3 regions of the Methylobacterium oryzisoli genome follow, and region 3 is predicted to be linked to each of the others. Evidence: predicted binding sites of a transcription regulator. Region 3 holds the regulator's gene; each other region holds the start of a gene.
What was found. The regulator PhoB, encoded in region 3, activates phosphate uptake and scavenging genes when phosphate is short. The targets are predictions, from matches to a motif close to TGTCATNNANCTGTCAT.
Positions count from the first base shown of each region.

Region 1: the regulator PhoB is predicted to act here: its motif matches at 1,390-1,406, upstream of ACKUB9_RS26425 (UDP-2,3-diacylglucosamine diphosphatase).
Region 2: the regulator PhoB is predicted to act here: its motif matches at 1,179-1,195, upstream of ugpB (sn-glycerol-3-phosphate ABC transporter substrate-binding protein UgpB).

Region 1 covers NZ_JBKIBX010000038.1:18,837-21,097, forward strand. Annotated here, with positions in the region: gene ACKUB9_RS26420 (glycosyltransferase family 4 protein) at 1-460, opposite strand, end outside; gene ACKUB9_RS26425 (UDP-2,3-diacylglucosamine diphosphatase) at 457-1,350, opposite strand; gene ACKUB9_RS26430 (DMT family transporter) at 1,591-2,261, shown strand, end outside.
Region 2 covers NZ_JBKIBX010000007.1:184,061-186,321, reverse strand. Annotated here, with positions in the region: gene ACKUB9_RS09665 (thiamine pyrophosphate-binding protein) at 1-1,067, shown strand, start outside; gene ugpB (sn-glycerol-3-phosphate ABC transporter substrate-binding protein UgpB) at 1,242-2,261, shown strand, end outside.
Region 3 covers NZ_JBKIBX010000040.1:48,613-50,873, reverse strand. Annotated here, with positions in the region: gene pstB (phosphate ABC transporter ATP-binding protein PstB) at 1-408, shown strand, start outside; gene phoU (phosphate signaling complex protein PhoU) at 437-1,156, shown strand; gene phoB (phosphate regulon transcriptional regulator PhoB) at 1,182-1,883, shown strand; gene ACKUB9_RS27165 (flagellin N-terminal helical domain-containing protein) at 2,037-2,261, opposite strand, start outside.

The DNA of each region.
Region 1 (2,261 bases), on a different contig from region 3:
TGGAGAATCCCCGGCCCGCCAGCTCCCGCTCCAGGGAGGGTGTGCTCACCATCGTGCCGCTCGCCGCCCCGTGGAAGCGGCGCAGCCACGCGTAGGACCATGCCTGTGGCACCGGCGCCCGGGCGGCGAGGTATTCGGGGAAGCGGGTGTGGTAGCTCGTGGTGAAGGGCTGCCCGCGGGCGAGGCAGACCCGGCGGGTGGCGAGCCCGATCGGCCCCTCGGTGGCGATGTGGACGTGGGTGGGCGCGAGGTCCGGCCAGCGCGCCGCCACGCCCCGGGCGGTCACCAGCGAGAGCCGGATCTCGGGGTAGAAGGGCAGCGGCACCGAGCGGAAGGCGCGGGGGGTGAGCAGCGTCGGGGCGCAGCCGAGGCGGCGGCCCGCCTCCGCCATGTGCTCCAGGGAGCGCACCACCCCGTTGACCTGCGGATGCCACGCATCGGTGGCGACGAGGAGCCTCACGCGACGGCCCGCCGTCCCGCCGGCCCGAGCACCTGCGCGGCGCTCTGCGCCCCGGCGGGCACGGGCGCTCCGGCCGGGACGGGCGGCCCGGCCGGCACGGGCGGGATGGGCGGCGAGAGGGGCGCCGCGGCGGCCTGCTCGGTGAAGCGGATCACCTCCATGCGCCCGTCGTAATGCTCGACGATGGCGGTGCAGGATTCCACCCAGTCGCCCGTGTTGAGGTAGTGCAGGCCGTCGATGTCGCGGCTCGCCGCGTGGTGGATGTGGCCGCAGATCACTCCGTCGGCCCCGAGCCGCCGCGCCTCGGCGGCGAGCAGTTCCTCGAAGCGGCTGATGAAGTTGACGGCGTTCTTGACCCGGAGCTTGGCCCAGGCGGAGAGCGACCAGTAGGTCAGGCCGAGCCGGCGGCGCACCCGGTTGAGGTGGGTGTTCACGAACAGGGCCGCCTCGTAGGCGCCGTCGCCCAGGAAGGCCAGCCACTTGGCGTGCCGCATCACGAGGTCGAACTGGTCGCCGTGGATGACGAGGTAGCGCTTGCCGTCCGCGGCCTCGTGCAGCACCTGATCCTGCACCTCGATGCCGCCGAAATGCATGTCGAGGAAGTCGCGCAGGAACTCGTCGTGGTTGCCCGGCACGTAGACGAGGCGCGAGCCCTTGCGGACCTTGCGCAGGAGCTTCTGCACCACGTCGTTGTGGGCCTGCGGCCAGTACCAGCCCGAGCGCAGCTTCCAGCCGTCGACGATGTCGCCGACGAGGTAGATCTCGTCGGCATCGACCTCGCGCAGGAAGTCGAGCAGCAGCTCGGCCTGGCAGCCCTTCGTGCCGAGATGGATGTCGGACAGGAAGAGCGTGCGCACGCGAAGCGCGTCGGCGTCGTCGGCCACGGGCATCTCCTTGGCGTCGTCGCCCGCCAGCCAAACCTTATTCGCGTATCACTTTGATGACGCCGGCCGGGACGCGCCGGAGAGCCGCCGGGAGAACGGCCGGCCGTTAGGAGGCGGTTAATCCGATCATGCGGATGCTGCAGGGCAGCATTCCGCCTGGGCCGCTGGCTCGGCCGTGGCGGGCATGCTTGGTGAGGTCCGGCGCCCCGTCCGGGCCGCTTCACTCCCTTGCAACCGGCACGGATCATGGCAGCCCCCGGCGTCCTCTCCCAGCGGCCCGCTCCCGGGGACCAGACCTCCGCGCGCCCGGCCTCGGCGGGCCGGCCGTATCTCGGCATCGGGCTCAAGGTCCTGTCGGCGCTCACCTTCACGCTGATGTCGGCGGGGGTGAAGAGCCTCGCCGACCGCTTTCCCACCGGCGAGATCGTCTTCTTCCGCTCCGCCTTCGCGATCCTGCCGCTGCTCATCTGGCTCGGCTGGCAGGGCGGGGTGGCCGCGGCGGTGCGCACGCGCAACCTGCGCGGACACGTGCTGCGCAGCATCATCGGGGCCGCCGGCATGTTCGCGGGCTTCGCCGGCCTCTCTTTCCTGCCGCTCTCGGACGCGGTGGCGATCGGCTACGCCTCGCCGCTCCTCGTGGTGGTGCTGGCCGCGCTGGTGCTGCGCGAGCGGGTGCAGGGCTACCGCTGGGCCGCCGTGGTGGTGGGCTTCCTCGGCGTGCTGATCATGCTGGCGCCCCACCTCGACCTCGGGTCGGGCGGGGCCTCGGGCTCGGTCGGCGTGCTGTTCGCGTGCCTCGCGGCGGTCTGCACGGCGGCGGCGACCATCCAGGTGCGCCGGCTGACCCAGACCGAGCGCACCGGCGCGATCGTGCTCTACTTCTTCCTGTTCACGGCCCTGCTCGGCCTCTCGACCCT
Region 2 (2,261 bases), on a different contig from region 3:
GCCCGCTGGCGATCCTCGGCGGCAGCCGCTGGAGCCCGGGCGCGGTGCGGCGCTTCGCACGCTTCGCCGACCTTTTGTCCCTGCCGGTCTCCTGCTCGTTCCGCCGCCAGGGCCTCTTCCCGGCCGATCACTCCTGCTACGCGGGCGATCTCGGGCTCGGCGTGAACCCGAAGCTCCTCGCGCGCATCCGCGAGGCCGACCTCCTGCTCCTCGTGGGCGGGCGCCTCTCCGAGATCCCCTCTCAGGGCTACACGCTCCTCGACATTCCGGGGCCGGCGCAGCGGCTGGTGCACGTCCACCCGGACCCGGAGGAACTCGGCCGGGTCTACCGGCCGCACCTCGCCATCAACGCGAGCCCGGCCGCCTTCGCGGCGGCGATCGAGACCGTGCAGCCGCCCGCCCGCCTGCCCTGGGCCGCCGGCACGGCCGAGGCCCACGCGGATTACCTCGCCTGGAGCGACCCGGCGGGCATCCGCACGCCGGGCGAGCTTCAGATGAGCGGCGTCATGGCCCACCTGCGCGAGGCGCTGCCGGCGGACGCGATCCTGTGCAACGGGGCGGGCAACTTCGCCACCTGGGTGCACCGGTTCTGGCCCTTCCGGGCCTTCGACGGGCAGCTCGCCCCGACCTCCGGCTCGATGGGCTACGGCGTGCCCGCCGCGGTGGCCGCCAAGCGACTGCTGCCGGAGCGCACCGTGGTGGCGGTGGCGGGCGACGGCGACTTCCTGATGAGCGGGCAGGATTTCGCCACGGCCGTGCAGTACGACCTGCCGATCGTCGTCATCGTCGTGGACAACGGGATGTACGGCACGATCCGGATGCACCAGGAGCGCGAGTACCCCGGCCGCGTCTTCGGCACGGCGTTGCGCAACCCGGACTTCGCCGCCTACGCCACCATCTTCGGCGGCTACGGCGAGCGGGTGACGCGCAATGAGGAATTCCCGGCGGCCCTCGCCCGGGCCCTGGCCTCCGGCCTGCCCGCCATCCTCCACTGCCCGATCGACCCCGAGGCGATCACCCCGACCACGACCCTGACCGCCCTGCGCGAGCGCGCCCGCCCGGCCTGAGGGCCGGGCCGCCGCGCCCTCGTCATTGCCTCGCGCGCTCGCCCGCGCCATCTTGCCCAAACCAGCCGTCCGTGCTCTTGCCCGCAGGCGCGAGCCGCGCGGGCTCAGGTCCGTCATCGGACTGAAACACAACAGACCCATCAGGGCCCGCGTCACTGGAGGAGACGAGGCGTCATGGCGCTGACCGGTATCGTTCGCAACGGGCTGGCCCTGATCGGGCTCGCCGCGGCCACGCCCGCGCTCGCGGTCACCGAGCTGCAATGGTGGCACGCCATGGTCGGCGCCAACAACGACGCGGTGAACCGCCTCGCCGAGGAATTCAACGCCTCGCAGAGCGAGTACCGCATCGTCCCGGCCTACAAGGGCACCTATCCGGAGACGCTGAACGCCGGCATCGCGGCCTTCCGGGCCGGCACCGCGCCGCACGTCATGCAGGTGTTCGAGGTCGGCACCGCCACCATGATGGCCGCCAAGGGCGCGGTGAAGCCGGTCTACCAGCTGATGAAGGACGCGGGCGAGCCGTTCGACCCGGCCCGCTACCTCCCGGCCATCACCGGCTACTACTCCACCTCGAAGGGCGAGATGCTGTCGCTGCCCTTCAACTCGTCCTCCATGGTGATGTGGGTCAACCGCGACGCCCTGCGCAAGGCCGGGCTCGACCCGAACGCCCCGCCCAAGACGTGGCCGGCCGTGTTCGAGGCCGCCAAGGCGCTGAAGGGCGCGGGCTTCACCACCTGCGGTTTCTCCAACACCTGGGTGACCTGGGCGCACCTGGAGCAGCTCTCGGCGTGGCACGACGTGCCGCTCGCCACCAAGGCGAACGGCCTCGACGGCTTCGACACCAGCCTGACCCTGAACGGACCGCTGCAGGTCAAGCACCTCGCCAACCTGGCGGACCTGCAGAAAGAGAAACTGTTCGACTACTCGGGCCGCTACGACAACGGCTTCGGCCGCTTCACCTCGGGCGAGTGCCCGCTCTTCCTCGGCTCCTCGGGCTCCTACGGGCAGGTGCGCAACAACGCCAAGTTCGACTGGGCGGCCGCCCCCATGCCCTACTATCCGGACGCGCCGAACGCGCCCCAGAACAGCATCATCGGCGGCGCCTCGCTCTGGGTGATGGGCGGCAAGTCGGCCGAGGAGTACAAGGGCGTCGCGAAGTTCTTCAGCTTCCTGTCGGACACCGACCGGCAGGCC
Region 3 (2,261 bases):
AAGTCCGAGATCGACAACCGCGTCGAGGAGGCCCTGCGGAAGTCGGCCCTGTGGGACGAGGTGAAGGACAAGCTCCGGCAATCCGGCATGGGCCTGTCGGGCGGGCAGCAGCAGCGCCTCTGCATCGCCCGCACGGTGGCCCAGCGCCCCGAGGTGATCCTGTTCGACGAGCCGACCTCGGCCCTCGATCCGATCTCGACCGGGCGCATCGAGGAGCTGATCGAGCAGCTGCGCTCCGAGTTCACCATTGCGATCGTCACCCACAACATGCAGCAGGCGGCGCGCATCTCGCAGTTCACCGCCTTCATGTATCTCGGCGAGCTGATCGAGTACGGGCCCACCAACCGCCTGTTCATGAACCCGACGAAGCGCCAGACCCAGGACTACATCACCGGCCGCTTCGGCTGATCCCCCTCTCGCGTACCGGGACCATGCCATGTCCGACCATATCGTGACGTCCTACGACACGGACCTGCAGAACCTGCGCCGCAGCATCGCCGAGATGGGCGGCATCGCCGAGAAGATGATGGCGGATGCCGGCATCGCGCTCGTGCGCCGCGACGCGACCCTGGCCCAGGCCGTGATCGCGGCCGACCAGCGCCTCGACGTGCTCCAGCGCGAGATCGAGGAGAAGGCGATCCTGCTCATCGCCCGGCGCCAGCCGATGGCGATCGATCTGCGCGAGACCATCTCGGCCATCCGCGTCTCGGGCGACCTCGAGCGCATCGGCGACCTCGCCAAGAACATCGCCAAGCGCGTGGTCGCCATCAGCGACCAAGTGCAGCCGCAGAAGATCGTCGTCGGCGTGCAGCACATGAGCGAGCTCGTGCAGGAGCAGCTCAAGGATGTGCTCGACGCCTACGCCACGCAGGATACCAAGGCCGCCCACGACGTCTGGCAGCGGGACGGCGGCATCGACGCGCTCTACACCTCGCTGTTCCGCGAACTCCTGACCTACATGATGGAGGATCCGCGCAACATCAGCTTCTGCACGCATCTCCTGTTCTGCGCCAAGAACGTCGAGCGGATCGGCGATCACACCACCAACATCGCCGAGACGATCCACTATCTCGTCACCGGCGAGACGCTGCCCACCGACCGTCCGAAGAACGACGCCTCGAACTACGCCACGGTGTCGGCCGGGTCGGAGGCGTGAGACCGCCCCGCCCCGAGAAGCAGGCATGTCCACCCGCATCCTGATCGTCGAGGACGAGGAGCCGCTGACGCTCCTCCTGCGCTACAACCTCGAAGCCGAGGGCTTCGAGGTCGATGCCGTCGCCCGCGGCGACGAGGCCGACCTGCGCCTGCGCGAGCAGGTGCCGGACCTCGTCCTGCTCGACTGGATGGTGCCGGGCTTGTCCGGCATCGAGCTGTGCCGTCGCATCCGCGCACGGCGCGAGACCGAGCGCCTGCCGGTGATCATGCTCACCGCCCGGGGCGAGGAGGGCGACCGGGTGCGGGGGCTCGCCACCGGCGCCGACGACTACATCGTCAAGCCGTTCTCCGTGCCCGAGCTGCTGGCGCGGGTCCGCGCCCTGCTGCGGCGCGCCAAGCCCGCCCACGTCGCGCATCTCCTGGTGGCGGGCGACATCGAGCTCGACCGCGTCAGCCACCGGGTGCGCCGGGAGGGCCGCGAACTCCACCTCGGCCCGACCGAGTTCAAGCTGCTCGAATTCCTGATGCAGAGCCCCGGCCGGGTGTTTTCCCGCGAGCAGCTCCTCGACGGCGTCTGGGGTCACGACGTCTACATCGACGAGCGCACGGTCGACGTCCATATCGGCCGCCTGCGCAAGGCCATCAACCGCGCGCGCAGCCCCGACCCGATCCGCACCGTGCGCGGCTCCGGCTATTCCTTCGACGAGATGTTCGCGGGCGCCCTCTAATCTGCGGATCCGGCCGATCGTCCGATGAGGGAAGCGGCGCGCCCGCGCCGGGCCGCCATCGGCTTCGCCGCACGATCCAGCGCCTGCCGCACGACGAGGAACGGCCGGGGCTCGCGCCCCGGCCGCTCGTGTCTCAAGATTCGTCCGAACCGATCAGCGCAGGAGCTGCAGGATGCCCTGCTGGGACTGGTTGGCGAGCGAGAGGGCCGAGATCGCCAGCGAGTTGCGGGTCGACAGGGCCTGGGAGTTCGCCGCCTCCTCGTTCAGGTCGGCGTTGGTCAGGTTCGCCGAGCCGGTGTCGAGGATGTTGATCAGGTTCTTCGAGAAATCCTGACGGTTCTGCACCACCGAGAGGTTCGAGCCGAAGGTCGAGGCCTG